Linked DNA regions of Reyranella humidisoli. The protein of the gene in region 1 interacts with the protein of each later gene in a pairwise test. Links are inferred from orthologs where the notes say so. Each region holds a gene or a part of one and is shown on either strand. Other genes may lie near its edges.

Evidence for each region.
Region 2: the proteins of tsaE (region 1) and rlmB interact in binary tests that used the Escherichia coli proteins (3 or more experiments, as listed by UniProt). The link is inferred for Reyranella humidisoli from one-to-one orthologs.

The regions. Positions count from the first base shown.
Region 1 is NZ_JAHOPB010000001.1:1,916,040-1,931,097, reverse strand. The notes cover bases 9,030-11,914. They hold tsaE (tRNA (adenosine(37)-N6)-threonylcarbamoyltransferase complex ATPase subunit type 1 TsaE), read left to right. Parts: upstream 9,030-10,192; coding sequence 10,193-10,636; downstream 10,637-11,914. Other genes in these bases: KQ910_RS09415 (nucleotidyltransferase family protein), read left to right, coding at 11,627-11,914; KQ910_RS09420 (aminoglycoside phosphotransferase family protein), read left to right, coding at 10,623-11,630; ahcY (adenosylhomocysteinase), read left to right, coding at 9,030-10,141. In the rest of the region: KQ910_RS27180 (adenylate/guanylate cyclase domain-containing protein), read right to left, coding at 1-1,324; KQ910_RS09470 (phosphoenolpyruvate carboxykinase), read right to left, coding at 1,376-2,983; KQ910_RS09465 (HugZ family pyridoxamine 5'-phosphate oxidase), read right to left, coding at 3,143-3,883; KQ910_RS09460 (response regulator transcription factor), read left to right, coding at 4,005-4,700; KQ910_RS09455 (sensor histidine kinase), read left to right, coding at 4,669-6,465; KQ910_RS09450 (HPr kinase/phosphorylase), read left to right, coding at 6,462-6,920; RNase adapter RapZ, read left to right, coding at 6,954-7,871; KQ910_RS09440 (PTS sugar transporter subunit IIA), read left to right, coding at 7,880-8,284; KQ910_RS09435 (HPr family phosphocarrier protein), read left to right, coding at 8,281-8,592; more of ahcY, read left to right, coding at 8,750-9,029; more of KQ910_RS09415, read left to right, coding at 11,915-12,319; double-strand break repair protein AddB, read left to right, coding at 12,316-15,058. UniProt on the Escherichia coli protein: Required for the formation of a threonylcarbamoyl group on adenosine at position 37 (t(6)A37) in tRNAs that read codons beginning with adenine.
Region 2 is NZ_JAHOPB010000001.1:3,049,469-3,064,554, reverse strand. Bases 3,604-6,516 are described here. They hold rlmB (23S rRNA (guanosine(2251)-2'-O)-methyltransferase RlmB), read left to right. Parts: upstream 3,604-4,634; coding sequence 4,635-5,399; downstream 5,400-6,516. Other genes in these bases: KQ910_RS14810 (glycosyltransferase family 2 protein), read right to left, coding at 6,324-6,516; KQ910_RS14815 (YggS family pyridoxal phosphate-dependent enzyme), read left to right, coding at 5,560-6,351; tuf (elongation factor Tu), read right to left, coding at 3,604-4,155. Outside these bases: rplJ (50S ribosomal protein L10), read right to left, coding at 1-421; rplA (50S ribosomal protein L1), read right to left, coding at 754-1,449; rplK (50S ribosomal protein L11), read right to left, coding at 1,454-1,882; transcription termination/antitermination protein NusG, read right to left, coding at 2,092-2,628; preprotein translocase subunit SecE, read right to left, coding at 2,630-2,821; more of tuf, read right to left, coding at 2,965-3,603; more of KQ910_RS14810, read right to left, coding at 6,517-7,118; UDP-glucose 4-epimerase GalE, read right to left, coding at 7,129-8,124; KQ910_RS14800 (carbamoyltransferase family protein), read right to left, coding at 8,215-9,969; KQ910_RS14795 (NAD-dependent epimerase/dehydratase family protein), read left to right, coding at 10,278-11,303; KQ910_RS14790 (UDP-glucuronic acid decarboxylase family protein), read right to left, coding at 11,489-12,460; KQ910_RS14785 (fatty acid--CoA ligase), read left to right, coding at 12,594-14,153; KQ910_RS14780 (phosphotransferase), read left to right, coding at 14,232-15,086. UniProt on the Escherichia coli protein: Specifically methylates the ribose of guanosine 2251 in 23S rRNA.

The DNA.
Region 1 (15,058 bases):
GCGGCGTGAAGCCCACGATGTCGGTGAACATCACCGTGACAGTGCGGCGTCGCGACGCCACCGCGTCCTCGCCGAGTTCCATCAACCGGAAGACCAGGCGATGGGGCACGTAGGCGCCGAACCATTTCAGCGCGCCGCGCGCCTTGTCGAGACTGTGGCCGGCATCGTCGATCTCGCGAAGGCGCGACCGGCGATGGAACGGCTGATCGAACTTGAGATGCTCGATCGACTCGGCGGCCGACGTCAGCGTGCGGATCGAGCGCGCCATGCTGAGCCCCATGAACAGCGCCAGCAACGCAGCGATGGCCAGCGTGATGCCGCCGACAATCGCGCCGTTGGTCAACCGGTTGAGGTCGCCGGTCGCGTCCTCGATCGGAAAGTACTGCCCGACCAGCCAGGGTTCCGGCCCGAACAGCCTGAGTTCGCGATAGACGAACACCCAGCGCCGGCCGCCTTCCTCGACGACATGGCCGAGCGAGCCCAGCGCCCGGTCGATCTGCGGCGAGCGCACCGGCGGGTCCCAGATCTTGGCCAGCACCGGATCGTCGACTTCCTTGATCGTCGGCAGCGGCCGCTGTTCCGACAGGCCCAGTCCGCGCGGGTCGATCAGCCGGCGCGCCGCCAGGACCTGGTCGCGGCCGACGAGGATGAAGTATCGCCCGTCTCCGCCCCGGCTCGGATTGCCGATGAGGTAGGAGAGATCGCCGACCGCCACCGTGGCGATCAGGCCGCCGATGAAGGCGTTGTCGATGCGCCGCACCGGCGTGCGCACGTTGACCACCGGCTGCTTGATCGTCTCGCTCCAGAAGAGCGCGCCCCAGAAAGTTTGCTGCGCCGTCTGGAGCTGACGGAAGCGCTCCATGCCCTGCGGCTGGGTGACCAGCGAGATGGTTTCCCGCTCGATCGTGCCGTCGGGCTCGCGGAGCGCGCGATGCAGCTGGAGATCGAGCGTGGCGAAGCCGATCGCCGACACCGCCGGGACCTGGCGCATCATGACCGCCAGCATCTCGCGCACGGCGACGGGCGATTCGATGTCGATGCGCCCGCCGGCCGCCAGCGCGGCGATCAGTTCGAGCTGCTCGCCCACCGGATCGAGCCGGCTGCGCACCAGCGCCACCTGGGCATCGACCACGCGGGCCGCGCGGTCGACCAGCAGTCGGTCCGCGGTACCGGTCGCCCCGGCCAGAACCACGATGTAGGCGATGCCGGAAATCAGCGCGAGCGAGACGAAGGCAAGCGCCAGAGCGGCGACGAGCGGCAGCCGCCAGCGCCGGCGCAAGGCCGCTGCCGCTGCGACAGGAGGGGGTGTCTCGGAAGGGCTCACGCGGCGGACATCATAGGATGTCCGCCGCGCCGAAGCGATGTCGCGCTGGCCTCAGGCCGCGGCGCGGATGGCCGACTTGTTGACCTTGTCGTCGACGTGGCTCTCGAACTGCTGGAAGTTCTTCTCGAAGCGCTGGGCGACGTCACGCGCGGCGCTGTCGTAGGCCTTCTTGTCCTTCCAGGTGTTCTTCGGATTGAGCACCTCGCCTGGCACGTCGGGGCAGGCGCTGGGCACCTGCATGCCGAAGTGCGGATCGGTCGAGGAGGCGACACCGGCCAGCGTGCCGTCGAGGGCCGCGCGTACCATCGCGCGCGTGTGGCGGATCGACATGCGCTCGCCGACGCCGAAGCCACCGCCCGACCAGCCGGTATTCACCAGCCAGCACTTCACGTTCTGGCGGGCCATCTTCTCGCCCAGCATCTTGGCGTAGACCGTCGGATGGCGCGGCATGAACGGCGCACCGAAGCAGGTCGAGAAGGTCGCCTGCGGCTCGGTCACGCCCTTCTCGGTGCCGGCGACGCGCGCCGTGTAGCCCGAGAGGAAGTGGTACATCGCCTGCTCCGGCGACAGGCGGGAGATCGGCGGCAGCACGCCGAACGCATCGGCCGTCAGCATCACGATGTTCTCGGGCGTGCCGGCGATGCCGGTGGCCGAGGTGTTCGGGATGAAGTCGAGCGGATAGCACGCGCGGGTGTTTTCCGTGTAGGCGCCGTCGTCGAGGTCGAGCCGGCCGGTCGCCGGATCGATCACGACGTTCTCCAGAACCGTGCCGAAGCGGCCGGTGGTGGCATAGATCTCAGGCTCGGCCTCGCGGCTGAGCTTGATCACCTTGGCGTAGCAGCCGCCCTCGAAGTTGAAGAGGCTGTCCTCGGCCCAGCCATGCTCGTCGTCGCCGATCAGGGTGCGCGTCGGATCGGCCGACAGGGTCGTCTTGCCGGTGCCCGACAGGCCGAAGAAGACCGCGACGTCGCCCTTCGGTCCGAGATTGGCCGACGCATGCATCGGCAGCACGTTCTTGTCCGGCAGCAGGTAGTTCAGGATCGTGAACACAGACTTCTTGATCTCGCCGGCATACCAGGTGCCGCAGATCGCCACGACGCGATCGGTGAAGTTCACCAGGATGGCGCAGTCCGACGCCGTGCCGTCGAGCTTCGGATCGGCCTGGAAGCCCGGCAGGTTCAGGATCGTGAACTCGGGCTTGAAGCCTTCGAGTTCCTCGGGGCGCGGCCGCAGGAACATGTTGCGGGCGAACAGATTGTGCCACGCCGTCTCGTTGACCACGCGCACGCCGATGCGATGCGCGGGATCGGCGCCGGCCCAGCAGTCGCGCACGAACAGATCGCGGCGTTGCGCATAGGCGATCATGCGGTTGTAGAGCGCGCGATAGCCAGCAGGGGTGATGGGCTTGTTGGTCTTGCCCCAGTCGATCCGGCCCTTGCTCTCCGAGTCCTCGACGATGAACTTGTCGTTGGGCGAGCGGCCGGTATGGACGCCGGTGCGGACGACCAGCGCGCCGCCATCGGCCACGACACCTTCGCGGCGGCGGACCGCCTCCTCGTAGAGCGCGGGAACCTGGAGGTTCCAGTAGACGTTCCCCGGGTTCTTGAGCCCGAGTGTTTCCAGTCCAAGTTTCGGTACGACGAAGCCCGCCTGATGCACAGCGTTTCTCCTGCTTTCCGGCTAATCCGAATGGCGAAGGTGTTATTGCCCTATGCGCTACTGGCAGGGCTATAGGGTGGCAAGTGCCTGCGACAAGTTAGTGTCGAGGATCATGTGGATCGGACTTCGCAACCGCGAAATAAATGTCGCGTCGCGGAATCACCTTTCTTCCGGTTTCGCGGGAGGATCGGTCCGGGCCCGGGCGACCAGAGCCACCAGAACCTTGCGCGCGTCGCCGGCCGCCCCAAGCGGAGCGTCGAAGTCGAGCCGCGCGGTCTCTCCGCCCCGCCGCAGATCGAGGCCCTCCGGATCGATGCCCGTCATCGTCCACCCGCCGGCGGTCCGGCCGATCAACTTCTCGGCATAAAGCTGGACCGCATCGCCATGGTCCTCGTTCATATGGCCGACGATGCCCTGTTCGGCCGCCGCCAGGCCCTCGGCCTCGGGGGCCGCCAGCCCAGTCCGGTCGATCCATCGGATCTTGCCGAAACCGCCCACCAGATGACTGCGCTCCACGGAAACTCGGTAGAATCCGAAGTCCCTGAAGCCGGCATAAAGGGCCGCATCGGGATGCCGGGCCAGGAAACGCCGCTTCAGACGTTCGTCGTCGGTCCGTTCGGCACGCCCCAGCACGGTGACGCGCGGTCCGGTCAGGGGCTGGTCGAGGCCCGCCGTCCCGTCGAACAGCAGGGAAACCCGGCCGTCGGCCCGGATTGCCTTCGTATGCTCTGCAAGATCGCTCAGCAGCAGGATGGGTGTCAGGTCGTGATCGACCGCCACCAGAACCAGCGATGCATAGGGCCAGCCGGCCGGTTCGGCGGGCAGGAACGTGGCCAGGGACGCCCGATCGAGGCCGCGCAGCAGGGCGCGCACGGTGCGAGGCATGTCGTCTTGGGTCATTTTCGGTTCAAAAAAGCCGCAATTATTCGTTGAGTATTGTGGACCGGGAAGGCGGCGGCGACGGCCCGGTCTGTGATAGCATGGTCAGATTGCCGTTGTCCGCTGCAGGAGAAGCCACGCCGTGCGCAAGAACATCGCCCTCGTCGACGACGATCGCAACATCCTCACCTCGGTGTCGATGCTGCTCGAAGCCGAAGGGTTCCAGATCAAGACCTACAATGACGGAGCGTCGGCTTTGGAAGGCCTGAACCAGGCGCCCCCGGACCTCGGCATCTTCGACATCAAGATGCCGCGCATGGACGGCATGGAGCTCCTGAACCGCATCCGCAAGACGCAGCAGTTCCCCGTCATCTTCCTCACCTCGAAAGATGAGGAGATCGACGAGGTGCTGGGTCTGCGCATGGGGGCCGACGACTTCATCCGCAAGCCGTTTTCGCAACGCCTTCTGCTGGAGCGCATCCGGGCCGTGCTGCGCCGCGCCGACGTGGGCGGTGGCAAGGGCGAAGCCGCCGCCGAGCGCATCGTGCGCGGCGAGCTGGTCCTCGACCCCAGCCGCCACCAGTGCACCTGGAAGGGCAAGGAGGTGCACCTCACGGTCACCGAGTTCCTGCTCCTGAAGTCGCTCGCCGAGCGGCCCGGTCACGTCAAGAACCGCGATCAGTTGATGGACGCGGCCTACGGCGAGACGATCTACGTCGACGACCGCACCATCGACAGCCACATCAAGCGCGTCCGCCGCAAGTTCCGCGAGGTCGATGGCGAGTTCGAGCAGATCGAAACGCTTTATGGCATCGGATACCGATACCGCGACTCCTGAGCCCGCGCCGCGTCCGCTCGGGTCACCGACTTTAAGTTCCCGGATCGCGACGGCGCTCGGCCGCCTGTTTCCGCGTGCGGTGCGCAAGGCACCGCCGCAGGCGACGGGCGCTGCCGACTCGCCGTCGCTGCTGCGCCGACGGCGCAGTGTCGATCGCAGCCACTCGCCGCTGACCCGGCGCATCCTGCTGCTCAACCTCATCCCGGTGGCGCTGCTCACCCTCGGCGCAGTTTACCTCAGCGACTACGAGGAGGAGCTGATCGACACCGAACTCGCCTCGCTGCTGGTGCAGGGCGAGATGGTGGCCGCCGGCATCGGCGAGGTCGCGGTGGTCGGCGGCGAGACGACGGTCAACCGCATGGACGCCGACGCCGCGCGGCAGTTGCTCACGCGCCTCGTCCGCCCAACCGGCGTGCGCGCCCGCCTTTTCAGCGAGACCGGCGAACTGCTGGGCGATTCGGCGATGCTGAACGAGGTCGGCCGCATCCACGTCGTGCCCCTGCCGCCGCCGGAAATGCCGGTTGCCACCATCGAAACCGAGACGAAGTTCGGCGACCGCATCAGCGACTGGATCGCCCGCCAGCTCTCGAGGGTCGATCATTATCCCGAGTACATCGACAAGCCGGTGCCGACGCTGCGCGACTTTCCCGAGGCGGCGAGCGCGTTGCGCGGCTTCAATGCCTCGGCCGTGCGCAGCGCCGGCGACGGGCGGCTGATGCTCAGCGCCGCCGTGCCGGTGCAGCGCTACAAGCAGGTGCTGGGCGCCCTGCTGCTGACCCGCGACAACCGTGCCATCGCCGCGTCGCTGCGCGAGGTCCGCTACGACATGCTGACCATCGCCGCGGCCGCGCTCGGCATCACCGTACTGTTGTCGCTCTATCTCGCCGGCACCATCACCCAGCCGATCGTGCGCCTGGCCCGCGCCGCCGACGAGGTCCGCCTCGCCCGCGAGAGTCGGCCGGAGATCCCCGATCTCGGCAAGCGCGGCGACGAGATCGGCGACCTGAACGATGCGCTGCGCTCGATGACCGAGGCGCTGTGGCTGCGCATCAACACGATCGAGAGCTTCGCCGCCGACGTGGCGCACGAACTCAAGAATCCGCTGACGTCGCTGCGCTCGGCGATCGAGATGGCGGGCCATCCCAACCTCGATGCCGAGCGGCGCGCCAAGCTGATGGACATCGTCATGGACGACATCAACCGCCTCAACCGGTTGATCTCCGACATCTCCGACGCCTCGCGCCTCGATGCCGAGCTGATGCGCGGCGAGGTACGACCGGTCGAACTCGACAGGCTGCTGCGCGACATGGTCCATCACTACGCGGTAACGGCCAACCAGAAGTCGGGCGTCGAAGTCGAGTATCGCGTGGCCGCCAATCCGCCCTTCGTGGCGCATGGCCATGACGGCCGCTACGGCCAGGTCTTCCGCAACGTCATCGACAACGCGATCTCCTTCTCGCCCAGGGGCTCGAAGATTGTCGTCGAGTTGAGCCGCGAACCGCGCAACGGGCCGTTCGTCGTCACCATCGACGACGAGGGTCAGGGCATACCCGAGGACAATCTCGAATCGATCTTCCAGCGCTTCTATTCCGAGCGCCCGACCGAGCATTTCGGCCAGCATTCGGGCCTCGGCCTGTCGATCTGCCGCCAGATCGTGGAGACCTACGGCGGCACGATCGCGGCGAGCAACCGGCGCGCGCCGGACGGCAGGATCCTGGGTGCCCGATTCACGGTCCGGCTGCCGTCGGCCAGCGGGCGGAAGTGACCGTCACGGTAACGACTTTCGTTCACGCGACCTGCGTCGCGCTGCAGGCGGGCGGCAGGCGCTGGCGCGGCGTCCTGCTGCGGGGGCCGTCGGGCGCCGGCAAATCGGACTTCGCGCTTCGTCTCGTCGATGCGGGCGCCAGGCTCGTGGCGGACGACCAGACCGCCCTGTTCAGGCGGGGGCCATCTCTCATCGCCGCACCGCCGGGCACGATCTCCGGCCTGTTGGAAGTCCGCGGAATCGGGATCGTGAAGGTTGGCCGTCCACGGCTTCTCGCGCAGGTCCCGATCTCCCTGCTGGTCGATCTCGTGCCGCCGGAGAAAATAGAACGTATGCCGGAGCCGGCCCGGGAGGAACTGCTGGGTACCGAATTGCCAGTCGTCAGGCTGACACCTTTCGAAGCTTCCGCCTCTGCGAAGTTGCGCCTTGCTCTGGCGCAAATCCCGGCGGCATGATCGAAACAGCCCGCTATGCCAGACAGCCCTGCCTTGCCCGACCCCGCGACCACGCAAGATGCCCGTCGGCCCTTCGTCGTGGTCACCGGCCTGTCGGGCGCCGGCCGGGGAACCGCACTGAACGTGCTGGACGATCTGGGCTATGTCGCCGTCGACAATGTGCCTCTGCCGCTGCTTCACGACCTCATGCGATCGACGGGCGGTGCGCCCGGTGAAACGGCCCCGCCTCTGGCCCTGGGTGTCGATACCCGCACCTTCGGCTTCAACGCGCGAACTCTCGTCGAGCAGGTCGCCGAGCTTCGCGAGCATCCGGGCCTCGCCGTGCGGCTGCTGTTCCTCGAGGCCGATACGGAAACCCTGCAGCGGCGCTACACGGAATCGCGCCGGCCTCACCCGATGGCGCCCGACCGCCCGGTCATCGACGGCATTACCGAAGAGCGCCGCCAGATCGGCTGGATGCGCGACGCGGCAGACCTCTCGATCGACACGTCGTCGCTGTCGCCCCACCGCCTCAAGCAGTTGCTGGCCGGTTATTTCGGCCGCGGGCGCAGCGTCGGCACCCGAATTTCCGTTATGTCGTTTTCCTTTCGGCGCGGCCTGCCGCGCGAGGCGGACTTGGTCTTTGACGCGCGATTCCTCAAGAATCCGCATTACGACCCCATTCTGAAGCCGCTTACCGGCTGCGATCCGGCCGTGGCGGCGTTTATCGCAACCGACCCCGACTACCGTCCGTTCGTGAACAACCTGCAGGGCCTGATCGGGCCGCTGCTGCCCCGGTTCGACGCGGAGGGCAAGAGCTATCTGACCATCGCGATCGGCTGCACCGGCGGCAAACACCGCTCTGTGGCGCTGGCCGAGGAGATTGCAGACTGGTTGCGAAGCGCAGGCCGCTCCGTCACTCTCTCGCACCGGGACGTTGGGGCGGCCGGGGAGGCCGGTGGCGCAGGGTAGAGCAAAGAATGATCGGTATCGTACTCGTGACTCACGGCAATCTGGCGCAGGAATTCAAGGCCGCGCTGGAGCATGTCGTCGGAGTGCAGCAGTGCCTCTCCACGGTCTGCATCGGCGCCGACGACGACATGGAGAAGCGACGCGCGGAAATCCTGGAGCGGGTTCGGGCCTGCGAGACGGGTGAAGGCGTCATCGTGCTGACCGACATGTTCGGCGGCACGCCGTCAAATCTCGCGATCTCCATCATGGAGCAGGCGCGGGTCGAAGTACTGGCCGGCGTTAACCTGCCGATGCTGGTGAAGCTCGCCAGCGTGCGCACGCGGCCGATCGCGGAGGCCGTGCGCATGGCGCAGGAAGCCGGCCGCAAATACATCACCGTCGCCTCACGGATCCTGGCGAAGGAAGCCTCGTGAGCGACACCCTGCCGGGATCCAGTGCCGACGCCGGTATTGGCGCGCTGAAGCGCAGCCTCGCCATCGGCAACAAGCGTGGACTGCATGCCCGGGCGGCCGCCAAGTTCGTCCGAACGGCGGGCCAGTTCGACGCGGTCGTGCGCGTCTCCTTCAAGGGGCAGGAAGTCTCCGGCCTTTCGATCATGGGCCTGATGATGCTCGCCGCCGGGATCGGCAGCAGCGTCGAGGTGGTGTGCTCCGGCCGGCAGGCAGCGGACGCCATGGCCGCCATTTCGGCGCTCGTCGAAGGAAAATTCGGCGAGGATTGAGCAGCGGCGATGCCCGGCATAAAGACTCGGGCATATCGACATAAATTATTGCTTATATGTTGATCCGGCGCGTTGAGGCTGTTCCGCGCCGCTGATAGAACACGCCCGCTTTCGCAATTCGCCGCATGCCGGAACCGGCACAGCCAAGGAGCGCCAAATGGCCGACTACATCGTCAAGGATATCGGACTCGCCGACTGGGGCCGCAAGGAACTCGACATGGCCGAGACCGAGATGCCGGGCCTCATGTCGATCCGCAAGGAATACGGCCCGAAGAAGCCGCTGAAGGGCGCGCGCATCGCGGGCTCGTTGCACATGACCATCCAGACCGGCGTTCTGATCGAGACGCTGAAGGCGCTGGGTGCCGACGTCCGCTGGGCCTCGTGCAACATCTACTCGACGCAGGACCATGCCGCCGCCGCGATCGCCAAGGCCGGCACGCCGGTCTTCGCCATCAAGGGCGAGAGCCTCGAGGAATACTGGGACTACACCCACAAGATCTTCGAATGGCATGACGGCGGCGAGCCGAACATGATCCTCGACGATGGCGGCGACGCCACCCTGCTGGTCCATCTCGGCGCGCGCGCGGAGAAGGATCCCTCGCTGGTCTCCAAGCCGACCAACGAGGAAGAGGAAGTCCTCTACAAGGCGATCCTCAAGACCAACAAGGAAAAGCCCGGCTGGTACGCCAAGCTCGGCGCCTCGATCCGCGGCGTCACCGAGGAGACGACCACGGGCGTCCATCGCCTCTACAACATGGCGAAGGAAGGCAAGCTCCTGTGGCCGGCCATCAACGTCAACGACTCGGTCACCAAGTCGAAGTTCGACAATCTCTACGGCTGTCGTGAATCGCTGGTCGACGGCATCCGCCGCGGCACCGACGTGATGATGTCGGGCAAGGTGGCGATGGTCGCGGGCTTCGGCGACGTGGGCAAGGGCTCGGCCGCCTCGCTGCGCCAGGCCGGCTGCCGCGTGATGGTGTCCGAAGTCGATCCGATCTGCGCCCTGCAGGCGGCGATGGAAGGCTACGAGGTCGTGACGATGGAAGAGGCGGCGCCCAAGGCCGACATCTTCGTCACCGCCACCGGCAACGTCGACGTGCTGACGCTCGAGCACATGAAGGCGATGAAGCATCGCGCCATCATCTGCAACATCGGCCACTTCGACAGCGAGATCCAGATCGCGAGCTTGCGTAACTTCAAGTGGCACAACGTGAAGCCGCAGGTCGACGAGGTCGAGTTCCCCGACGGCAAGCGCATCATCGTGCTGTCGGAAGGCCGCCTGGTGAACCTGGGCAACGCCACGGGCCACCCGAGCTTCGTGATGTCGGCCTCGTTCTCGAACCAGACGCTGGCCCAGATCGAGCTGTGGACCAACCCGACCAAGTACGAGAAGCAGGTCTACACGCTGCCGAAGTTCCTGGACGAGAAGGTCGCGGCGCTCCACCTCGAGAAGGTCGGCGCCAAGCTGACCAAGCTGCGCCCCGACCAGGCCAAGTATATCGGCGTGCCCGAGGCCGGCCCGTTCAAGGGCGACCTCTACCGCTACTAAGCGGCCGGCAACGGCCCACAGCGGCTCATGCTAAGAAGTCGGCATCGCAAGATGCCGACTTTTTCTTTGCCCCTTCCCGACGAGGCCGCGACCGAGCGGCTGGGCGCGAGCCTGGCCGCCCGCCTGCGGCCGCGCGACGTCGTGGCGCTCGAAGGCGGGCTCGGCGCCGGCAAGACCACCCTGGCCCGCGCGATCCTGCGCGCCGCCGCGGGCGAGCCCACGCTGATCGTGCCCAGCCCGACCTTCACCCTGGTCGAGGTCTACGAGACCAGCCGCGGCAGTTTCTGGCATTTCGACCTCTATCGCCTGGAAGAGCCCGAACAGGTCTTCGAGCTGGGCTGGGAAGAGGCGCGCATCGATGGCGTGGCCCTGGTCGAATGGCCGGAGCGGCTGGGCAAGCTGCTGCCGCGCGAGCGGCTCACCATAAGCCTGTCCGTCGTGGGCGAAGGTCGGATCGCGACCCTGCAAGGAGACTCCCGTTTTGGCGAAGACTGAACGCGACCTGCTGCGCGCCGAGTTCGTGAGCCGCGCCGGCTGGGGCGATGCCGGCGAACGGCTGCTGGCGGGCGACGCCTCGTTCCGGAAGTATTTCAGGCTGAGCCGCCCGCGCGGCTCGGCGGTCGTGATGGATGCGCCACCGCCGCAGGAGGATGTGCGACCGTTCGTGCAGATCGCCCGGCACCTCATCGGGCTCGGCCTCAGCGCGCCGGAAATCCTCGCCGAGGATGTCGAGCACGGCTTCCTGTTGCTGGAGGATTTCGGCGACGACACCTACGCGCGGGTCCTGAAGGCCGGCGGCGACGAGGGCGAACTCTACAGCCGCGCCACCGACGTGCTTGTCGCACTCTATCGTGCAGGCGAACGCAGCCTGATGCCGGGCCTCGGCGCCTATGCCGGCGAAGCGTTGATCGAGGCGGCGCTGCTGCTGCCCGAATGGTACCTGCCGGAAGCGACCGGCCGGCCCACTCCCCCCGAGGAGACGGCGCGCTACGTCGCGGCATGGCGCGAATGCCTGGCGGCCCTGCCCGCCACGACCGAGACGCTGCTGCTGCGCGACTATCACAAGGACAATCTCCTGTGGCTGCCCGCGCGGCCGGGCGTGAAGGCGTGCGGCCTGCTCGATTTCCAGGACGCCCAGCGCGGCCACCCCTCCTACGATCTCGTTTCCCTGATCGAGGACGCCCGCCGCGACGTGGCGCCGGCGGTTCATGCCGCGTGCCTGGACCGCTACATCGGCGAGGCCGGCATTGCCGATGCCGCCGGCTTCCGCACCGGCTTCGCCCTGATGGCCGCACAGCGCCATGCCCGCATCATCGGCGTTTTCGTCCGCCTGCTGCGACGCGACGGCAAGCCTGACTATCTGCAATACCTGCCGCGGGTCTGGCGCATGTTCGAACGCTCGCTGGAGCACGAAGCACTGATGCCGCTGCGCGCGTGGGTCGATCGTCTGTTGCCCCCCGAACTGCGACGCATCGGAGCCGACACATGATCAGGAGCGCGATGATTTTGGCGGCCGGCCGCGGCGAGCGCATGCGGCCGCTGACCGATTCGATTCCCAAGCCGCTCATTCCCGTCGCCGGCCGGTCGATGCTGGAGCGCACGATGGACCGGCTGGATCGCAGCGGCGTGCAGAACGTCGTCGTCAACGTGCATCATCTGGGTAACCAGATTGCCGAGCGGATCGGCGGCCGAGCCCGCATCATTCGCGAGGACCGGTTGCTGGAGACCGGCGGCAGCGTCCGCAACGCACTGCCCTTGCTCGGCAACGCGCCCTTCTTCGTGCTGAACGGCGACGGTCTGTGGCGCGACGGGCCGGAATCGATGCTGGGCCGCCTTGCCGAAAAGTGGGATCCCAACCGCATGGACGCGCTGCTGCTGCTGCATCCGCTGGCAAAGGCCATCGGCCGCGAAGAGAAGGATCGCGGCGACTACTATCTCGAACCCGACGGTCGCGCCCGCCATCGCGGCTCGGCCGAGACCGCACCGTATCTCTTTGCCAGCATATCGGTCTGCGACTCGCGCCTGTTCAACGGATCGCCGGAAGGTCCCTTCTCGCTGCTGAAGCTGTGGACCCGCTCGCAACAGGCGGGCCGCCTCTACGGCGTCGTGCATGACGGCGACTGGTTCCATATCGGCACGCCGGCCGCGCTCGCCGAAGCCGAACGCGTGCTGGGATGAAGGGCCTCTTCACCATCGGCACCGAACGCCGTTTCGCCGACGAGCTGGCGCGGGTGGTGCTGGCCGAGCACGGCGGCGATCCGCTTTCTCTCGCGGATGTGCTGATCCTACTGCCGACGCGACGCTCGGTGCGCGCCTTGCGTGAAGCCTTCCTGCGCGCCGCCGACGGCACGCCCACGATCCTGCCGCGCATGGCGCCGCTGGGCGACGTCGATGACGGCGAATGGGAAATCGCCTCCGGTGATGGTGACGCGCTGACGCTGCCACCCGCCATCGACACGGCGGAGCGCGAGGCGCTGCTCGCCCAGTTCGTGGCAGCCTTCAAGGACGACCAGGGACATCCCATCGCACAGTCGGCGGCGCAGGCGCTGAAGCTCGCGCGTGAGCTTGGCCTGTTGCTCGACGAACTCGCCATCGAAGGCGTGTCGTTCGATCAACTCGAAGGGCTGGTCGAAGGCAACTTCGCGAGCCATTGGCAGCGCACGCTGCGTTTTCTCGCGATCGTCGGTGAGGCCTGGCCGCAGCTTCTGACCGAACGTGGGCGGATCGATGCCATCGAGCGACGCACGCTGGCCATTCGCAACCAGGCCACACGCTGGCGCGCAAACCCACCCTCGACGCCGGTGATCGCGGCGGGCTCGACCGGCTCGCAACCTGCGACGCGCGAGCTGCTCGCAACGATCGCCGAGCTGCCGCAAGGCGCCGTGGTCCTGCCCGGTCTCGACCGCGACATGGACGAGGCGAGCTGGAACGTGCTCGATCCGTCGCATCCGCAATACGGCCTGCACGAGTTGCTGGGCGCGCTCGGACGGACACGCGCCGACGTGGCCGAATGGCCCGGTGCCGTCGGCGGCTCGGCCCGTCATTTCCTTCTCAGCGAGTTGATGCGACCGGCGGAGACCAGCGAATCCTGGGTCAAGCCCGAAGCCGCTTCGCTGGAGCACCTGACCCGCGCCGACTGCGCTACGCCGCATCAGGAAGCGCTGGTCGTGGCGCTAGCCTTGCGCAGCGTCCTCGACACGCCGACGCGCACGGCGGCCCTCGTGACGCCTGATCGCGAGCTTGCGCGACGCGTCACCGCCGAGCTGAAGCGCTGGCAGATCGACGTCGACGATTCAGCCGGCGCCTCGCTTGTCGACACGCCCCCTGCCGGTCTCCTGCACGCGTTGATCGCCACGGTCGACGCAGGCTTCGCGCCGGTCGAACTGCTGGCTTTGCTCAAGCATCCGCTGTGTACCCTGGGCCAAGACCGCGCCTTCGTGCTGGACGCGACGCGACGCCTCGATCGCAAATGCCTGCGCGGCCTCAAACCGGCGGCGGGACTGACAGCAATTCGCGCGCGCGTCGCCGAGGCGAAATTCGGCGATCCCGCCGACCGCACGGCCGTGCAGACGCTGCTCGATCAGCTCGATGAAGCTACCTCGGCGCTCGTCGCTCTGATGCAGAGCGACGCCACGCCCGACGCACTGATCGATGCAACCGTCGCCGCGGCGGAGAAGCTCTCGCCAACCGTGACGCTTTGGTCGGGCAACGCCGGCAGTGCGCTGGCCGACGTGCTCGGCCGTCTGCGCACGGCGTGGACAGGCACGCCCGCCATCGCTTCAGGCGAGTGGCCCGGCCTGTTCGCCGCGATGCTCGAGCCCGAGACCATCCGGCCCGCCTTCGGGCGTCACCCGCGCCTGTTCATTTGGGGTCCCCTCGAAGCACGATTGCAGCGCGCCGATCTTCTCGTGCTGGGTGGCCTGAACGAAGGCACGTGGCCGCCGTCGGTCGAGACCGGCCCGTGGATCAATCGACCGATGCGGGCGGCGCTCGGCCTGCAGCAGCCCGAGCGGCGCATCGGCCTGTCGGCACATGATTTCGTGGCAGCCCTGGGCGCCGAGAGGGTGTTGCTGACGCGCGCCGAGCGCGAAGGCGGCGCGCCGACGGTGCCGTCGCGCTGGCTGGCGCGCCTCGATGCCCTGTTCGGCTATGAGCCCGGCGGCAACGCGCCGGTACCGGAATATATCCTGCGCGGGCGGCGCAGCTTCGTCGCCTGGGCCGAAGCGATCGATCGGCCCGACAACTACGCGCCCTGGCTGCGGCCCGAGCCGCGCCCACCCATCGAGGCGCGACCCACGCGTCTTTCAGTCTCCAGCGTGGAGCAGTGGCGGCGCGATCCCTACGGCCTCTACGCGCGGCGCATCCTGGGACTGCAGGCACTCGATCCACTGGAAGCGGAATTGGGCGCGGCTGATCGCGGCAACGCCCTGCACGACGCACTCGACGAATTCTTGCGCGCCCATCCGTCAGGCATCCTGCCGCCCGACGCCGTACGCGAATTCGAAGAGTTGGGCGAAAAGCATCTCGCCGATCTCCTGACCGCGCCGGCGGAGCGCGCCTTCTGGTGGCCGCGCTTCCAGCGGCTCGCCCGCTGGTTCGTTGCCCATGAGAATGCGCGTCGCGCCAACGGCACCAGGCTCCTGACCAGCGAGAGCAACGCCGCGATGACCGTCGGACCTGCTTCGCACCCGTTGCGCATCGAAGCGCGCGCCGATCGGGTCGACAAGCTCGGGCACGGCGACTGGGAGATCATCGACTACAAGACCGGCCGCGTGCCGACCAAGGACGAGCTCGACGCGCTGTTCGCGCCGCAGCTTCTGCTTGAGGCGGCGATGGCCGAGCGCGGCGGTTTCGAGAAGATCACCGGCAAGGCCGAGACGGTGCACCTGTCCTACTGGCAGGCCAATGGATTGGGCG
Region 2 (15,086 bases), 1.1 Mb from region 1 along the record:
GCAGGAGGCCGATGATCTTCCCGCGCAGAGCATCGAGGGACGGCAGGGTGGCGAGGGCCTGGACGCCAGCGACGTCCAATGTCTCACCATCCAGAGAACCGCCGACGATGGTCAGCTTTTCGTTGTCCTTGGCATAGGCCGCGACGACTTTCGCCGCTGCGACCGGATCCTTGGAATAGGCGATGGCAGTCGGACCCGTGAACATGGGACCGAGCGCCGTGAAGGGCGTGCCCTCGAGGGCACGCAGCGTGAGCCGATTCTTCGTGACCTTGTAGCTAGCGCCGGCTGCCCTGATCTTGCGACGCAGGTCCGTCACTTCCTGGACGGTCAGACCGGACTGGCGAGTGATCACCATCAGGTTGGCGTCCTTGAAGATCTGGTTCAGCTCGACGATCGCTTCGGCCTTTTCCGAACGATTCACGGCTTTCTCCAACTTAGGTCCAACCCGGGGAATCCGGATCGGACCGGCTGCGTTACAGACTGCGCAGCCTCCGTTAGCGGGTTAGCGCGAACGGAGACCTTGCGGTCCGGTTCGCCTGCCCCGGAAGTTCGGGCGCGTGCGCGCACCAAACGGTGCAGCGTCGATTCCCTTGCCCCCGTCTGCGCTGGCGGGTTTCCCCATTACACGAGGCCCCTGGAGGCCAAGTACCGGCGGTCTCGGACAGGTGGAGCTCAAAACCTTGCGGTTCCTTCGCTCCCTCCGTCGCGGGCCTCGCGGCCTGCGACGGAAACTCTAAAACTTTAGCCCGCGCCTCAGCTCGTCAGCGCGGTGGCCGGGTCGAGCTTGATGCCCGGACCCATCGTCGAGCTGAGCGAAACCTTCTTGATGAAGGTGCCCTTGGCGCCCGACGGCTTGGCCCGGTTGATGGCCGAGACCAGCGCCTTGACGTTGGCGGTGATCGCCTCCTCGCTGAACGAGGCTTTGCCGACGCCAGCATGAATGATGCCAGCCTTCTCGGCGCGGAACTCGATCGAGCCGGCCTTTGCGGCCTTTACCGCGGCAGCGACGTCCTGCGTCACTGTGCCGAGCTTCGGGTTCGGCATCAGGCCGCGGGGGCCCAGCACCTTACCGAGACGGCCGACGATGCCCATCATGTCCGGCGTGGCGATGCAGCGCTCGAAAGCCATCTCGCCGCCGTTGATCTTCTCGGCCAGGTCCTCGGCGCCCACCAGGTCGGCACCGGCCGCCTTGGCCTCGTCCGCCTTGGGGCCGCGAGCGAACACCGCCACGCGCACCGACTTTCCGGTGCCGTTCGGCAGTTCGATCATGCCGCGCACCGCCTGGTCGGCGTGACGCGGATCGATACCGAGGTTCATCGCGACCTCGATGGTCTCGTCGAACTTCGCCTTGGCGTTGGCCTTGACGATCTTAACCGCCTCGTCGAGCGGGTACATCTTATCGCGGTCGACCGTAGCGGACGCCGTCTTGTAACGCTTGCCCTGGGCCATGGTCCTACTCCACCACCTGGAGGCCCATCGAGCGGGCCGAGCCCACCACCTGGGCCATCGCCGACTCGACGGTATCGCAGTTGAGATCGGGCATCTTCTGCTCGGCGATCTCCTTGACCTGCTGCTTCGTGACCTTGCCGACGATCTGCGTACCGACCGTCTTGGCGCCGGCCTCGACGCCGGCCGCCTTCTTCAGGAAGTAGCTCACCGGCGGCGTCTTGGTGACGAACGAAAAGCTGCGGTCCTGGAACACGGTGATGACCACCGGGATCGGCATGCCCGGTTCCATCTTCTGCGTGCGAGCGTTGAACTGCTTGCAGAATTCCATGATGTTGACGCCCTGCTGACCGAGCGCAGGCCCGATCGGCGGAGACGGATTGGCCTTCCCGGCCGGCACTTGCAGCTTGACGTAGGCTTGGATCTTTTTAGCCATGCATGCCCCTTTCTGTGGGCGGCGCGGTCCGGCCATGGCAGGCCTCCCGCACCAATATTCCGGTCAACTCATTGATCCAAAAGGATTTTTTGAGAAAACCAGCCTCATGAGAAAAGGCCGGCGCATGGCCAGCCCTTCCGAGGGCGCGCGATCTACCAAATAAGATCGCCCGCCACAACCCTCTATTTGTCCCCCGGCAGGGGAACGGATCAGATCTTTTCCACCTGCGCGTAGTCGAGTTCGACAGGGGTCGACCGACCGAAGATCGACACGGCGACCTTCAGACGTGCCCGTTCCTCGTCCACATCCTCGACGGTGCCGTTGAAAGAGGCAAACGGGCCGTCGGCCACCTTCACCTGCTCGCCGATCTCGAAGCTGACGGCCGGCTTGGGCCGTTCCACGCCCTCCTGGACCTGCTTCAGGATGCGGTTGGCCTCGGCATCAGAGATCGGCACCGGCTTGCCGCGTCCGCCACCGCCCAGGAAGCCCGTGACCTTGGCCGTGTTCTTGACCAGGTGCCAGGAGTCGTCGGTGAGATCCATCTTCACGAGCACATAGCCCGGGAAGAACTTGCGCTCGGTGTTGACCTTGGCCCCGCGGCGAATCTCGACAACCTCTTCGGTCGGCACGATGACCTCGGTGATCTCGTCGTCGAGGCCCTTCTTGCCGGCCTGCTCGCGGATCGACTGGGCAACCTTGTTCTCGAAGCCCGAGTAGGCGTGAACGACGTACCAGCGATGAGCCATGTCAGGAAACTCCGAGCAGAAGCTTCACGACGAAGCCAATGACCTTGTCGGCCACGAGGAAAAACAGCGCCGCGATGACGACGAAGATGAACACCATGCTGGTGGTGATCATGGTTTCACGCCGAGTCGGCCAGGTGACTCTCGCCACCTCGGCCCTGACTTCACGGACGAACTCGAGCGGATTCTTTGTCATGATCGCCGTTCTTCAAATAATGGCAGGAGCGGAGGGACTCGAACCCACGACCCTCGGTTTTGGAGACCGATGCTCTACCAACTGAGCTACACTCCTGCAGTCAAATCACCGCCGTTTGGTGCCGGCGGCGATCCTCTATAGCACTACTTTACGACTTTGGTGACGACGCCGGCGCCGACGGTGCGTCCGCCCTCGCGGATGGCGAAGCGCAGGCCCTCGTCCATGGCGATCGGCTGGATCAGCTCCACCACCAGGCGGGCGTTGTCGCCCGGCATCACCATCTCCGTGCCTTCCGGCAGCGTCACCACGCCCGTAACGTCCGTCGTCCGGAAGTAGAACTGCGGACGGTAGTTCGTGAAGAACGGCGTGTGACGGCCGCCCTCTTCCTTCGTCAGGATGTACGCCTCGGCCTCGAAGTTCGTGTGCGGCGTGATCGAGCCCGGCTTCGCCAGGACCTGACCGCGCTCCACGTCCTCGCGACCGACGCCGCGCAGCAGCGCGCCGATATTGTCGCCCGCCTCGCCCGAATCCAGCAGCTTGCGGAACATCTCGACGCCCGTCACCGTCGTCTTCGTCGTGGCCTTCAGGCCCACGATCTCGACTTCCTCGCCCACCTTCACGATGCCGCGCTCGACGCGACCTGTAACCACCGTGCCGCGGCCCGAGATCGAGAAAACGTCCTCGATCGGCATCAGGAACGGCTTGTCCTTGTCGCGCGCAGGCTGCGGAATGTACTTGTCGACCTCTTCCATCAGCTTCAGGACAGCTTGCTCGCCCAGCTCCGGGTTCTTGTCTTCCAGCGCCATCAGCGCCGAGCCCCGCACCACCGGAAGGTCGTCGCCCGGGAACTGGTAGCTCTTCAGAAGCTCGCGAACCTCAAGCTCGACCAGGTCCAGAAGCTCCGGATCGTCGACCATGTCGCACTTGTTCATGAACACCACCAGCGCCGGAACACCGACCTGGCGCGCCAGCAGGATGTGCTCGCGCGTCTGCGGCATCGGGCCGTCAGCCGCCGAAACCACCAGGATCGCGCCGTCCATCTGCGCCGCGCCCGTGATCATGTTCTTCACGTAGTCGGCGTGGCCCGGGCAGTCCACGTGCGCGTAGTGGCGGTTCGCCGTCTCGTACTCGACGTGCGCCGTCGAAATCGTGATGCCGCGCTCGCGCTCTTCCGGAGCCTTGTCGATCTGGTCGTAGGCCGTGAACGTCGCGCCGCCCGTCTTCGCGAGGATCTTCGTGATCGCCGCCGTCAGCGACGTCTTGCCATGGTCAACGTGACCGATCGTACCGATGTTGCAGTGCGGCTTGTTCCGCTCAAACTTCGCCTTCGACATGGTGTCACGACCCTCGTGATTCTTTCAGACACAGACCGAACTAACTGGCCGACGAGGCCAATCCTGGAGCGGGTGAAGGGAATCGAACCCTCGTCGTAAGCTTGGAAGGCTTCTGCTCTACCATTGAGCTACACCCGCAACGCCCGATTACAGCCAATCCCGCGCAATGGTCCGATGGTGGAGGGGGAAGGATTCGAACCTTCGTAGACGCGAAGTCGGCAGATTTACAGTCTGCTGCCATTGACCGCTCGGCCACCCCTCCGTCCCAACGGGCATAGAACGAAAAAGCCTGTAGGGGCGCGGAGATACAGTGCCGCCCGGTCGGCTGCAAGCACTTCCTTAAAAGCCAATGGAACAGAAGGTCCCGGCACCCGCAAAACCCGCGCAGTCCGGCTGCCGGCTGTGCCGCACCCCACCGCCGGGGTAGCAGCGCGGCCGCAGCATTGCCCACAGGGGCTCAGCGCCATACAAGGCTCGCCATGCGCCCTCGCCCCAACCGCCCCCACCGCCAGTCCCGCACCGGTAACCAATCCATCTGGATTTTCGGCCGTCACGCCGTGCTCGCGGCCCTCGCCAATCCCGACCGCCGCATCGAGCGCGTCTTCGCCACGAAGGAAATGGCCGATAACCATGCCGCGGAGATCGGCAAGACGGACATGACCATCACGTCGCGCGAGGATCTCAACCAGCGGCTGCCCAACGGCTCCGTCCACCAGGGCATCGCCGCCCTCGTGGCACCCTTGGAAGAGCCCGGTATCGAAGACATACTGGGCCGCTGCGGCGACAATGCCCTGGTCCTGGCGCTCGACCAGGTCAGCGACCCGCACAATGTCGGCGCCATCCTGCGCTCCGCCGCGGCCTTCGGCGCCGCCGGGGTGATCGTGACAGACCGCCACACCCCTTCCGATACCGGCACCCTGGCCAAGTCCGCCTCCGGGGCCCTCGAAGTCGTGCCGCTGGTGCGCGCCGTCAACCTTGCCCGCACCCTGGACCAGCTCAAGGAAGCCGACTTCTGGACTTACGGGCTGGCCGAGAGCGGTGACACGAAGATCGGCGACCTCGACCTCAAGGGCCGCACCTGCATCGTGCTCGGCGCGGAAGGCGAAGGGCTGCGGCGGCTGACCGCGGAGAAATGCGACCGGCTGGTGACAATTCCCACCAGCAACGCCCTGTCCGCCCTCAACGTCTCCAATGCCGCCGCCGTCGCGGCTTACGAGTGGGCGCGACAACGGCCGGCGGTTTGAGGTAAACGTCCCGCCGCAAGGTCCGGCGCCGGGTTAGCACAGCGGTAGTGCAGCGGTTTTGTAAACCGAAGGTCGGGGGTTCGATCCCCTCACCCGGCACCATTCCCGGGCGGTGGCGCGCCGGCCTTCTCCCGCACTTCCAGCGACAGGGCCGTGCTGCATGACCTCCCACATTGACCCGCTCCTGACGCTCTCTCCCGAAGATACCGAACGCTTCGGTCCCGATCCGCAGGCCGCCTTCCGGGTCAATCTGGCCGCCGTGGAGGCGCGTATCGCCGCCGCCTGCGCGCGGGCCGGGCGCGACAGGTCGTCGGTGCGGCTGCTGCCCATCACCAAGACCGTGCCAGCGCACATATTGCGCCTCGCCCATGCCGCCGGCGTCCATCCGTTCGGCGAGAACAAGATCCAGGAGGCGATGGGCAAGCGCGACGCGTTGCAGGACCTCCCCATCGATTGGTGCATCGTCGGCCATCTGCAGAGCAACAAGGCAAAGTATCTGGCGCGCTTCGCCCGCGAGTTCCACGCGCTCGACAGCGCGAAGCTGGCCGAACTCCTCGACAAGCGGCTGGAGATCGAGGACCGCGTCCTCGACGTTTACATCCAGGTCAATACGTCGGACGAAGACACCAAGTACGGCCTGCATCCCGACGACCTGCCGTCCTTCATCGAGACACTCGGACGATACTCGCGCCTGAAGCCGCGGGGCCTGATGACCCTGGCCCTGCTCAATGCCGACATGGAGAAGGTGCGGCCCTGTTTCGACTTGCTACGCCGCCTGCGCGACGAGGCGATCAAGCTCAACCCTTGCCTGACCGAACTGTCGATGGGCATGTCGGGCGACTTCGAGGAAGCGATCGAGGAAGGATCGAACGTCGTGCGCGTCGGCCAGGCGATCTTCGGCAAGCGGCCGACGCCGGACGGTCACTACTGGCCGGGCCTGCTGAAACCCTGAGCGGCCGACAGACGCCGGTCCAGCAGTTCCAGCGCCAGCAACACCTCCGCCAGCAGCCGCTGGAAGGCGTAGAACCAGCCCGCCTTGCCGTCGAGCACGGCACCTTTGGCGAACAACACGTAGCCCAGCACCAGGATCGGCGCGGGCCATCCCATCAGGCGTATCCTGTCGACGCGCCCCAGCCGCTCGCGCGGCGTCTCGAGAAGGTGGACGGCCTCGCGCGCGGCGTATTTGAGCTGCGAACCCAGCCAGCGCGACAGCGGCTTGCGGTCGTCGTGATAGATCGCACTCCTGAGGTTCGAGACCCTCCCCTGCAGGCGGATACGATGCCCGTGCCCCTCGTTCTCGTAGCGCGCACCCGCGACGCGGTAGAGCACGGCGCGCGGCGGGTAGAGCGTGCCACGGAGCGCATGGCCATGGATGCGGTAGACGAAGGCTGCCCTGTAGCCGACATCCTCGGCTGCCGGCTGCAGGCTCTCCAGTTCCGGGACGAAGCCATCGCTCAACTCATAATCCGCGTCGAGCGACAGGACCCAGTCCGTGCGGATTTGCGCGAGGCCAAAATTGCACTGCTCCGCGAAGCTGTCGAACGGCCGATGGATCACCTCGATGCGCGGATCCTTCGCCAGCACGTCGAGCGTACCGTCAGTACTGCCGCTGTCGATCACGACGATGCGCCGGGCCCAATCGAGCTTCGCCAGCGTCCGCTCGATGTTCGCGATCTCGTTGAAGGTGATCAGCAGCGGCGTGACGAGATCGCGGTCCATGGGGCGTCGCTCAGCGGGCCTTGGCCTGCATCGCGCCCGACCGGCTTTCCGTCATCCAGGTCCAGGCGCTGCGGATGATGTCGTCGATGGACGAATGGGCCGGCGACCAGTCGAGTGCTTTCCGTGCCGCCGATACGTCGGCCACCAGGACGGGCGGATCACCAGGACGCCGGGGGGCCTCGACGGTTCGGATATTTCGGCCCGTGACGACACGGGCTCGCGCGATGATCTCGCCGATGCTGGCGCCATAGCCGGCACCGAGATTGTAGGCCTGGTACGTGCCCGGCTTGCATCGCATGAGCGCCGATACGTGAGCCGCCGCGAGGTCGGTCACATGCACGTAGTCTCGCACGCAGGTGCCATCGTGCGTGTCGTAGTCGGTACCGAATACGGAAATGCTCGCCCGCGTTCCGTGCGCCGCCTGCAACACCAACGGGATGAGATGCGTCTCGGGATCGTGCTCCTCGCCCAGTTCGCCCTCCGGATCGGCGCCGCCCGCGTTGAAGTAGCGAAGCGAAATGGCGCCCAGCCCGTGGGCGGCACAGGCATCGCGCAGGATCTCCTCACCCATCAGTTTGGTCCGACCGTAGGGATTTATCGGCCGCTGGCACATGCCCTCGACGACCGGCAGGCGCTCCGGGATGCCATAGGTGGCGCAACTGCTCGAGAAGACGATCGAGCCGATGCCGTGGGCCCGCATCACCTCGACGAGCGTGATCATGCCCGCGACGTTGGCCCGGTAATAGCGCGTCGGCTCGGCCATCGACTCTCCGACATAGGCCAGCGCGGCGAAATTGATGACCGCATCGGGCCGGTGCTCACGGATCGCCGCACCCAGTGCCACGGGGTCGTTGATGTCGCCCTGGAACAGCGGCCCCCATTTCACCGCCCAGGGATGGCCGGTGTGGAGATTGTCGTAGACGATCGGCAGGTGGCCGGCGCGCGCAAGCGCCTTGCACGTATGCGAGCCGATATAGCCCGCGCCCCCCGCCACCAAAACACGCACTATGCCGTCCCCCACTCGAATGCCTTGCTGGCGAATGCCTTGCAGGCAGGATAGCTCAATTGCCGGAACCGGTCCTGCTGCGCCAGCCGATCAGCGCTGGATGAGCGTGTCGCCAAGCACGAGGACGTCCATCCTGGTGCGCAGGAAGCAGTCGATCGCCTCCTCCGGCTTGCAGACCACCGGTTCGTTTTCGTTGAAGCTGGTATTGAGCACGATCGGCACGCCGGTGAGGTCGCGGAACGCCGAGATCAGGCGCGCATAGCGCGGGTTGCCCGACCAGGTGACGGTCTGCAGGCGGCCGGTGCCGTCGACATGGGTGACGGCCGGGATTTCGGCCCGCTTTTCCTCGCGGATGCGGAAGACCTGCATCATGAACGGCACGTCGTCGTCGGTCTCGAACCACTCGGGGACGGCCTCGCGCAGGATCGAGGGCGCGAACGGCCGGAAGGATTCCCGCCGCTTGATCTTGAGGTTGAGGATGTCCTTCATGTCGGCGCGGCGAGGATCGCCCAGGATGGAGCGGTTGCCGAGCGCGCGCGGCCCCCATTCCATACGGCCCTGGAACCAGCCGATCACCTTGCCCTCGGAGATCGCCTGCGCCGTATGCCGGCACAGCGTCGCCTCGTCGGCGATGCGCTCGATGCGGCACCCTGCCGCCTCGAAGTCGGCGCGGCGCTGGTCGATGGCGGCCGCGATCTCGTCCGGCGTCGCCGACGGACCCCAGTAGGAATGGTCCATCACGAAGTGGCGCTTCGCTGTTGCGCCCTCCGTCTTGTGCCAGGTGGCGAAGGCCGCGCCGATGGCGCCGCCGGCGTCGCCGCCGGCCGACTGGACGTAGAGCTTCTTGAACGGCGTGCGCTCCAGCACCTTGCCGTTGGCCACCGAATTGTAGGCACAGCCGCCCGCCAGGACGACAGCATCGGCTCGGTAACGCGCATGCAGCGTATTCAGCAGGTGGAAAAAGGCGTTCTCGTAGGTAACCTGGGCCGAGCGTGCGATGTCGCGGTGCTTGTCCTCGAGGGGCGCCGCCGGATCGCGTGCAGGCCCCAGGAGCTTCACGAGTTCGTCGCTCCACAGGCGGCCACCCGAGGGAATGCCGTCCGTCACCTGGTAATTCGCGCCCTCGCCGGACGCGTGGCGGAAGTAGCGCAGGTCGAGGGCGAAGGTACCGTCATTCTTGAGACGGACGATTTCCTTCATCTGGTCGACATAGGTCGGCTGGCCGTAGGGCGCGAGGCCCATGACCTTGTACTCGTCGCCATAGTGCGGGAAGCCGATGAACTGGGTCATCGCCTCGTAGAAGACGCCCAGCGAGTGCGGGAAGTAGACCCGGCCGTCGACCGCGAGATTGCCACCCTCGCCCAGCCCCCAGGCCGCCGAGGAAAAGTCGCCGAACCCGTCGACCGAGACCGCGACGGCCTTGTCGTAGGGCGAGACCAGGAAGGCCGAGGCCAGATGGCAGAGATGGTGCTCGACCGTGTGGGCCGTCCCGCGGAACTCCTGCTCCGGCAGGTGCTGCTTCAGGTTGCCGGCGACGTCGGCCCGTTCGCCGCGATTGCGCAGCCGGCTCAAAACATAGTTCAGGCTGACACCCGAGGTCAGCGCATAGGCGAGCTTGCGCCAGCGGTTGGCGGCGTTGTCACTGTTGATCGCCACATGATCGACCTCGGCCAGCGCTATGCCGGCCTCGCGGAGGCAGTAGCGGATCGATTCGCTGGGGAAACCGCCCCAGTGCTTGATCCGGCGAAACCGCTCTTCTTCAACCGCCGCGACCAGTTCGCCGTCCTTTACCAGGCAGGCAGCCGCGTCGGCATGATAGGCGTTGAGGCCGAGGATATAGGTCATGCAAAAAGGTCGGGCATCGCGAAAAATTACGCCTATGTTGTTGGTATAGATCAATTTTCGGGTGGGACCATCTTTTTCACCGGCCCTGGAGATTCAGCGACGCCTCTCTACCGCAAGATCATGCACAAGGCATGCGGCACGGCGGCGGCTTGACGAGGCGGGTACTTCCGATCAAACGGACTTCCTCGCGCGGCCCGTTTCCCTTCCGGGCCCCCGATCGCGTGCTCGACCGAGGCGCGGCGCCAGACTCGCCAAGTCGTTGATAAGTCGGATAAAACCCCTCGCTTCGATTCGAAAGGCTTTCGTTCATGTCCAAGAGTGATCTCGTCGTCGTCACCGGCGCCGGTGGCTTCATCGGCGGCCATCTGGTCAAGGTCCTGCAGCAGCGGGGCCACACCAAGATCCGTGCGGTCGATGTGAAGCCGCTCGACGAGTGGTACCAGAAGACTCCGGGCGTCGAGAATCAGGTGGGCGACCTCGCCCTGCTCGAGCCCTGCCGCAAGGCCGCCAAGGACGCCGCGATGATCTACAACCTCGCCGCCGACATGGGCGGCATGGGCTTCATCGAGACCCACAAGGCCGAGTGCATGCTGTCGGTGCTTACCAGCACCCATATGCTGGTCGCCGCCAAGGAAGCCGGCGTGCCGCGCTTCTTCTATTCTTCATCGGCCTGCGTCTACAACGGCGACAAGCAGACCGACGCCAACGTCACGGCGCTGAAGGAAGAAGACGCCTACCCCGCGCTGCCGGAAGACGGCTACGGCTGGGAGAAGCTGTTCAGCGAGCGCATGGCCCGCCACTTTCGCGAGGATTTCGGCATCGCGACCCGCGTGGCGCGCTACCACAACGTCTACGGGCCGGAAGGCACCTATGACGGCGGCCGCGAGAAGGCCCCGGCCGCGATGTGCCGCAAGGTCATCGCCGCCAAGCTGTCGGGCAAGCACGAGATCGAGATCTGGGGCGACGGCGAGCAGACCCGCTCGTTCATGTATATCGACGACTGCACGCAGGGCACGATCAAGCTCGCCGACAGCGACATCATCGAGCCGCTGAACATCGGCAGCGACGAGCTGGTCAGCATCAACACGCTGGTCGACATGGTCGAGAAGATCGCCGGCATCAAGCTGAAGCGCAGCTACAAGCTCGACGCTCCGAAGGGCGTGCGCGGTCGCAACAGCGACAACACGCTGATCAAGAAGCTGATGAACTGGGCCCCGTCCATCCGTCTCGAGGACGGCATGGAGAAGACCTACAAGTGGATCTACGACGAGATGACCTCGGGCAAGGTCTCGGTCGTCAACGCGTTGCCGAAACAGGCCCTCGCCGCCCAGTAAGGCACGCGTCCTGCAAGTATCTTCAAGCGCCGCGAGGGAAACTTCGCGGCGCTTCGCATTTGGGCTTCGATCAGTTGCCTCCCCATTCAAATGGGGAGGTGCCGCATTTCATGCGACGGAGGGGTCATGACCCCATCGCCCTCGTAAGACGAGGGCACTTCCTCATCTGAATGGGGAAGCGGCGGTTAGCGACCGACGCGGCTCACGTCGCGGTTGCTCTTCAGGAGCTCGTCGAAGAAGGCGATCGTCTTCGTCAGGCCCTGATCGAGAGCGACCTTCGGCTCCCACTTCAGCTTCTCCCGCGCCAGAGTGATGTCGGGACAGCGCTGCATCGGATCGTCGACCGGCAGCGGCGCGAACACCAGCTTGCCCTTGCCGCCGACCTTGTCGAGGATCTTCTCTGCCAGATGACGGATCGGCATCTCGACCGGGTTGCCGATGTTGACCGGGCCGGTGAAGTCGTCGGGCGTGTGGTCCATCAGGCGCAGCCAGCCGTCGAGCAGGTCGTCGACATAGCAGAAGGCGCGGGTCTGCATGCCGTCGCCATAGATCGTGATGTCCTCGCCCTTCAGCGCCTGCACGATGAAGTTCGACACCACGCGCCCGTCGTTCGGGTGCATGCGCGGGCCGTAGGTGTTGAAGATGCGCGCCACCTTGATGCGCAGATTGTGCTGGCGGTGATAGTCGAAAAACAGCGTCTCGGCGCAGCGCTTGCCCTCGTCGTAGCAGGCGCGCGGCCCCAGCGGATTGACGTTGCCGCGATAGCTCTCGACCTGGGGATGCACGGTCGGATCGCCATAGACCTCGCTGGTCGAGGCCTGGAAGATCTTGGCTCGCACACGCTTGGCGAGACCCAGCATGTTGATGGCGCCGTGCACGCTGGTCTTGGTCGTCTGCACCGGGTCGTGCTGGTAGTGAACCGGCGAGGCCGGGCAGGCGAGATTGTAGATCTCGTCGACCTCGACATAGAGCGGGAAGGTCACGTCGTGACGCATCAGCTCGAAGCGGGGATTGTCGAGGCAGGCCATGACGTTGGCCTTGGTGCCGGTGAAATAGTTGTCCACGCACAGCACGTCGTGGCCGGCCTCGAGCAGGCGCTCGCACAGGTGGGAGCCCAGGAAGCCTGCGCCGCCGGTGACCAGAATCCGCTTGCCCATGGTGCCTCGTGCAATCGCCGTGTTTCGCGGCCGACACTAGGCGATCAAGCTCTTGAATTCACTTCAAAACCGCCGAAGGATGATACTGCCCGGCTGCAACGACGGACGGGCGTTTGGCAGGGGGAAGCGTCGTATGAGTATTGAGATGGTGGGCCTGGCCGACATCGTGCGCGCCCACGGCGCGTCGCACCCGGACACGGTGGCGATCGTCTATGAAGGCCGGCGGACCAGCTACGGCGCCCTCGACCGAGCCTCCAGCCGGATCGCCTCGGGACTGATCGCCGAAGGCGTCAGGCCGCAGGCTCGCGTCGCCCATCTCGACAAGAGCAGCGACGTCTATTTCGAGCTGCTGTTCGGCGTCGCCAAGGCCGGCGCGGTGATGGTCTCGGTGAACTGGCGGCTGGCGCCGCCCGAGGTCTTGCAGATCGTGAACGACGCCGAGGCCGAAATCCTGTTCGTCGGCGAGGAATATTTCCCGGTGGTCGAGAAGATTCGCGACCAGCTCAAGAGCGTCCGCAGGATCGTGACCCTGGGTCCTCGTCACGGCGCCTGGGAAGCCTTCGCCGAGTGGCGCGACCGGCATCCCGACATCGACCCTCGTGTGCCCGCCCGACTGGAGGACACTGCCGTCCAGTTCTACACCAGCGGCACCACGGGCCTGCCGAAGGGCGCCGAGCTTACCAACGCCAACTTCGCCTTCATGTTCGAGCAATGGACGGAAAGCTGGCTCATGAAACCTGGTACGCAGAACATCGTCTGCCTGCCCATGTTCCACATCGGCGGGGCCGGCTGGGCCATCGCCGGTCTTTTTGCAGGCGCGACCAACCATGTGGTGCGCGAGTTCGTGCCGGCGCGCGTGCTGGAAATCATCGAACGGGACCGCATCGAAGTCATGCTGCTGGTTCCGGCGATGATCCTGTTTCTGGTGCAGGCGCCGCAGATCCGCGAGACGGACCTGTCGAGCCTGCGCCTCATCGTCTACGGTGCCGCGCCGATCCCCGCCGAGCTGCTGAAACAGGCGATGGCGACCTTCGGCTGCGGCTTCCAGCAGGTCTACGGACTCACCGAGACGACCGGCGCCATCACCCTCCTTCCGCCCGAGGATCACGACCCGTCCGACCCCAAGAAGCTGCTGTCCTGCGGCTATGCGCAGGTCGGAGTAGAGTTGCGCATCGTCGACGAGACCGGCGCCGACATGCCCACCGGCCAGGTCGGCGAGATCGCCATCCGCTCGCCGCAGGTCATGCGCGGCTACTGGCGCCTCCCCGACGCCACGAAGCGTGCGATTCGCGTCGACTGGTTCTTGAGCGGCGACGCAGGTTATCTCGACGAGAAAGGCTATCTCTTCATCTACGACCGGGTGAAGGACATGATCGTCTCGGGCGGCGAGAACATCTATCCGGCCGAGGTCGAGAGCGCGCTGTTCGGTCATCCCGCGGTTTCCGACGTGGCGGTGATCGGCGTGCCCGACGAGCGCTGGGGCGAGGCCGTGAAGGCCGTCGTCGTGCGCAAGACAGGCTCCGAGGTCACGGCCGGCGACCTTATCGGATGGGCTCGCGAACGCATCGCCGGCTACAAGCTGCCAAAGTCGGTCGATTTCATCGATGTCCTGCCGCGCAATCCGACCGGCAAGCTGCTGAAGCGCGAGCTGCGCAAGCCCTATTGGGAAGGCCTGGAGCGCAACATCAACTGATCGGCGTCATTGACCGCCCTGCGGATCCCCTCGCAAACGCGTCTCGAATTCCCCCAGCCACGGTTCTAGAACAATCCCATGTCCAATCTGCCCGACAATCTCACGCCCGTCCGCCAGGCCCACGTCTTCGACGAGGCCCGGCTCACCGACTACATGAAGGCCAATGTCGAGGGCTTTCGCGGCCCGATCAGCGTGCTTCAGTTCGAGGGTGGGCAGAGCAATCCGACCTTCCACGTCACCGACGGCGGTGGGAACATGTACGTCCTGCGCAAGAAGCCGCCGGGCAAGCTGCTGCCCTCGGCCCACCAGGTCGATCGCGAGTATCGCGTGATCAAGGCGCTGGCCGACCATACCGACGTGCCGGTGCCCAAGCCCTATGCGCTCTGCCAGGACGATTCGGTCATCGGCACCACCTTCTACATCATGCAGTTCCTGCCCGGCCGCGTTCTCGCCGACGTGAAAATGCCGGGAATCTCGCCGGCCGACCGCGGCAAGATCTTCGATTCGATGAACGACGTGCTGGCCCGCCTGCACAATGTCGACTACCGCGCTGTCGGCCTCGGCGACTATGGCCGCGAGGGCCAGTACATCCAGCGTCAGCTCGCGCGCTGGTCCAGCCAGTACGACCTCGCCCGCACCGAGGACATCGAATCGATGGAAGCCCTGAAGAAGTGGCTGCCGGAGAATATCCCGCCGGGCGATGAGACGCGCATCAATCACGGCGACTATCGCCTCGGCAACACGATCGTGCATCCGACCGAGCCGCGCGTCATCGCCGTGCTCGACTGGGAACTGTCGACGCTCGGCCATCCGCTGGCCGACCTCGGTTACAACTGCATGATGTACCATTTCGGCGAGGGTTTCGGCGCCTCGGGCGGCTATGCCGGCAAGGATCTGCGGGAATTCGGCATCCCCACCGAGCGGGAATACCTG